One region of the Priestia sp. VA7 genome, then DNA from elsewhere that is predicted to be linked to it. Evidence: a T-box and tRNA genes for the amino acid it is inferred to sense, from the RefSeq annotation. Region 1 holds a T-box; the other holds one or more tRNA genes.
What was found. A T-box is a leader RNA that pairs with one kind of tRNA and senses whether it is charged. The one in region 1 lies ahead of ileS (isoleucine--tRNA ligase), so its partner is inferred to be a tRNA-Ile.
Positions count from the first base shown of each region.

Region 2: it has a tRNA-Ile gene. The T-box ahead of ileS (isoleucine--tRNA ligase) is inferred to sense a tRNA for this amino acid. The anticodon was not compared.

Region 1 is NZ_JBVQPN010000003.1:729,041-731,525, reverse strand. It holds gene ileS (isoleucine--tRNA ligase) at 1-941, opposite strand, end outside; T-box leader at 994-1,235, opposite strand; gene AC0C45_RS16540 (FAD-binding oxidoreductase) at 1,459-2,485, opposite strand, start outside.
Region 2 is NZ_JBVQPN010000001.1:378,195-380,679, forward strand. It holds gene AC0C45_RS01995 (DUF456 domain-containing protein) at 323-808, shown strand; tRNA gene AC0C45_RS02000 (tRNA-Asn) at 871-945, shown strand; tRNA gene AC0C45_RS02005 (tRNA-Met) at 947-1,020, shown strand; tRNA gene AC0C45_RS02010 (tRNA-Asn) at 1,061-1,135, shown strand; tRNA gene AC0C45_RS02015 (tRNA-Ile) at 1,139-1,215, shown strand; tRNA gene AC0C45_RS02020 (tRNA-Ser) at 1,227-1,319, shown strand; gene sodA (superoxide dismutase SodA) at 1,517-2,125, shown strand; gene AC0C45_RS02030 (MFS transporter) at 2,255-2,485, shown strand, end outside.

The DNA of each region.
Region 1 (2,485 bases):
ACAACGCCCGTTCCGCTTTGGTCCGTTACATAATCAGCCGTTACCACTTCATGCCCTTTTTCCACTTTCACAAAATTAAACGGCGGCTCATACGACATTCCTTTTAACTGATTTCCTTTATGATGAGATAAAACGCTATATTCTCCTTTTAACACTTTGTCTGCGAGCGCTTCTGCCACTATATACACGCTGTCGCCTTGCTCGGCGCGAACGTAGCTCATCTCTTCATGCACCGCAAGCGCCACGTTTGATGGAAGCGTCCAAGGCGTTGTCGTCCAGCCCAAAAAATACTCATTATCGCGGTTTTTCACTTTAAATTTGACCGTTACCGTTAAATCTTTTACATCTTTATACCCTTGCGCCACTTCATGCGAACTCAGCGACGTTTGACAGCTCGGGCAGTAAGGTGATACGCGGTGGCCTTTATAAAGAAGTCCTTTATCATGAATCGTGCCAAGCACGTTCCATACACTTTCAATGTATGAATTCTCCAAGGTGATGTAAGGGTCTTCCATATCAACCCAATAGCCAAGCTGCTCTGTGAACGTGCGCCACTGCTTTTCATACACAAACACACTTTCCTTACACTTGTTGATAAAAGCTTCTACGCCGTATTTTTCAATATCATGCTTTCCTGAAATTCCGAGCTGCTTTTCAACACCGAGCTCAACCGGAAGTCCGTGCGTATCCCAGCCTGCTTTTCGAATCACTTGATGCCCTGTCATCGTCTTATAACGAGCCACCACGTCTTTAATCGTCCGGCCTAGCGCGTGCCCAACGTGAGGCAAACCGTTTGCTGTTGGAGGCCCTTCATAAAATACAAACGAAGGATACCCTTCTCGATTTTGAACCGACTGCTGAAACACATTTCCTTTTTGCCACTGCTGCTGGATACGCTGTTCGCGCTCTTGCGAAGACTCCCTTACATTCACTTCTTTCATGTGATACCACTCCTTTTAAAGTTAAAAGCACACAAAGAAACCCGTCCCTATGACTAGGGACGGGTTTTAACCGCGGTACCACCCTGGCTTCTATTGATCCGTTCATCAATAGCACTCAGCAACGTACAATCATACGCGTTCTTTTTAACGGTAGACTACCGTTCAAACTTACTTACAGTTCAGTTTGACTTCTCAGAGAGGATATTCCCCTGCAGCTTGAACACCGGCTTTCAGCTATCACCAGCTCTCTGTGGAACAAACTTGCAGGGTACTGATTCTCTTCAACGAATTTGTGTGCTTTTATTAGTAGCTATTGTATGCGGTTTGGAAGGGAATGTCAATGTTTATGAAATTTATATATGTTTTTTCTTATAATGCAGTCGTCTATTGATAAAATAACTACTTACCACTGTTTGCTGCCTTTTTCACGCTTTCAGGAGAGAAAAAGGCAATATACATAAATACCCACCTTATTTAAGGTGGGGTTTATTTGCTTCTCTGACTTGAAAGATGATCTTTAAAACCAGTTAATAAACGGCGGGATGCTTTGAGGGAAATGAAATAGATTGCACGGATCATATGCTCGTTTCACTTCTCGAAGCTTTTTAAAATTCTCTCCATAATAAGCCGTTGGCCAATCTCTGATGAACCGGTCCGGCCAGTTCACATAATCTCCAGTTGTATATCTCGATAAAGCATTTCTTAAGTCTTCGATCCATCGAATGTTTGATCGCTCTTCTGAAGGATGGCTCCATGTAGCAAGGTACTCCTGTGCGATAATAGCATCTCTATAATAGAAGGCCGTTTCATTAGAGCCAACTTCCTCCACTGCTCCCCCAAGAGACTGGTGCCAAATACTAGATTTTTCATTTGGGGCATTTTCTAAAAAATGCTTCATTGTTAGAATTGCCTCTTTTGGAAAAGTTTTATTAAGAAAAGAACCTGACCTTTTTCGAGGAGCGGGTTGATTTCCGCTCGAATCGTCAAAAAACTGTACAGCTTCAATATATGAAACTTCCTTTATTACTACTTTTTTAGGACAACCAACATCTATTAAAGGCTGCAAAAGTTCCTTTAACTTGAATGATGAACCAACAAATTCACCTTGAGCGATAATCTGATTTGCTTCTTTCGATTTTAACTCAATCTCCGAAGTTAAGCGCTTATCGGTATTGGTGGCCCAGTGCTGCCATGCATCAAAAGCAGCTTCAAAATCTTCCCATTCCCATGTAATGGAGAAGATTGACACCTTCGAGATAGGCTGCACCTTAAATGTAAGGGACGTAACAATACCAAAGTTTCCGCCCCCACCGTCGCAACACGCCCAAAAGAGATCACTGTTGTGATTTTTATTTGCCTTAATGAGTTCAACTTCTCTCTGTTCATTTACGATCGCCATTTCAACTTCAACCAAATTATCACAGGTAAGCCCAAACGGCCTTGATAACATCCCAATTCCTCCGCCAAGCACAAGGCCTACAAGACCAACACTGCTTTCCGTTCCTGCAGGGATAGTCGTTCCCTTTTTCCATAATTCATTATAT
Region 2 (2,485 bases), on a different contig from region 1:
CTTATTATACCTTATTTTATAGCGAAAATTTAAGGTTTACAATAGATTTTAGAAACCGTTACCAATTACGATGATGCGGTGGAGCGTTATGTTACAAGCACATTTTATGCGTATATGTACAGGTTTTGCCGTCATTGTTTTTTTTTGATATTACGGGCACCTTGAGGACCGTGCTGTTAATATTGCAGAGGTACACTCGAAAATTATTATTTGAAGAGGTATTCGAAAGTAAAATAAAGGAAGTACTCGTCGTGCAAGGTCTTTCTTTATAGGAGTGGTTATTGTATGATAAATAGTAATAATAAAAAGGATAGGTGCGGGCATGGCTATTTTATGTTGGGCATTAATTATCGTTAGCTTTGTTGTATCGTTTGTTGGGTTGGTTTATCCCATCATCCCGAGCGTGCTATTTGTAGCTCTAGGATTTGTTATATACGGTTTATTTTATGATTTTAGCTCCTATAGCTGGTTATTTTGGGTGATACAAGGATTGTTAGTTGTCGCACTTTTTTTAGCAGACTATATAGCTAATATTATTGGTGTGAAAAAATTCGGAGGCACTAAAGCAGGTGTTTGGGGAAGTACAGTTGGGCTGCTTGTAGGTCCGTTTGTCATTCCGGGATTTGGAATTATTTTAGGGCCGTTTATCGGAGCGATTGTAGGAGAACTGATTGTTCATCGGACCACAATTAGCAACGCAGTAAAAATTGGAGTAGGTTCGGTTATTGGCTTTTTTAGTGGCGCTATTTCAAAAGGATTTATTCAACTGCTGATGATTGCCTATTTTTTATACGCTGTTTTAAAATAATATATTGACTTTAGACTAGAAACATGTTAAATTTTTAATGTCGCTAGTAAATGTTATATTGTTCCACAGTAGCTCAGTGGTAGAGCTATCGGCTGTTAACCGATCGGTCGTAGGTTCGAGTCCTACCTGTGGAGCCATGGCGGTGTAGCTCAGCTGGCTAGAGCGTACGGTTCATACCCGTGAGGTCGGGGGTTCGATCCCCTCCGCCGCTATTTTCCAATTTACGTTTGTGACTTACATAATTCATATTGTTCCACAGTAGCTCAGTGGTAGAGCTATCGGCTGTTAACCGATCGGTCGTAGGTTCGAGTCCTACCTGTGGAGCCATGTGGACCCTTAGCTCAGCTGGTTAGAGCAGACGGCTCATAACCGTCCGGTCGCAGGTTCGAGTCCTGCAGGGTCCACCATTTATAAGGTTGGAGGAATACCCAAGTCCGGCTGAAGGGATCGGTCTTGAAAACCGACAGGGGTGTTAAAGCCCGCGGGGGTTCGAATCCCTCTTCCTCCGCCATACTATTGTCTATTCAAAGCTTCTTTTGAGAAAAAGAAGCTTTTTTTATGTTTAAAAGAATAGCGAATGGGAATTAGGTAAATATAAATCATGGATTAGGAACTTTTTATTTGAAACAGTAGGGTAAATTTGCTAATCTAAACGTATATGGTGCTTTCGCGCCAAAATGCTTACATATTTTGAAGGAGGAATTATTCATGGCTTACAAATTACCAGAACTACCTTATGCATACGATGCACTGGAACCACATATCGACAAAGAAACAATGAATATTCATCACACAAAACATCACAACACATATGTTACAAATCTAAACGCTGCTGTTGAAGGCAAAGCGGATTTAGAAAGCAAAAGTATTGAAGAGTTAATTTCAAACTTAGATGCTGTTCCTGAAGATATCCGTACAGCAGTACGCAATAACGGTGGCGGTCATGCGAACCACTCATTATTTTGGACAATCCTTTGCCCTAACGGCGGCGGTGCTCCAACTGGTGAATTAGCAGACGCTATCGCTAGCAAATTCGGCAGCTTTGATCAATTTAAAGAAGAATTTGCAAATGCAGCTAAAACTCGCTTCGGTTCTGGCTGGGCTTGGTTAGTTGTAAACAACGGCGAATTAGAAGTAACAAGCACACCAAACCAAGATAGCCCATTAATGGAAGGTAAAACGCCAATTCTTGGTCTAGACGTTTGGGAGCACGCTTACTACTTAAATTACCAAAACCGCCGTCCAGATTACATTTCAGCATTCTTTAATGTTGTAAAATGGGACGAAGTTGCTAAGCGTTACGACGCTGCAAAATAAGCTAAAGACGTATTTAAGAGCCAGTAAAGTAATTATTACCTTTACTGGCTTTTTTGTTTTCCAATTCTTTTACATATCTCCTTTTCTTTTTCACACACTAGGTGTAGAAGAGAAAAGGAGTTTTTTGATATGCCTTTATTAAAAAAAGTAGTTGGAGATGTAGAAGTTAGTAAAGATTTACTTTTGCTTTTAATTATAGGCGGTCTTTATGCCTTGGCTATTTCAATTTCCAATTCGTTTGTTAACATTTATCTGTGGAAACAATCAGGCGAATTTTCGGATCTCGCTATTTATAATTTAGCGGTAGTGGTGCTTCAGCCGCTTACGTTTATTTTAGCAGGTAAATGGGCCAAACGAATT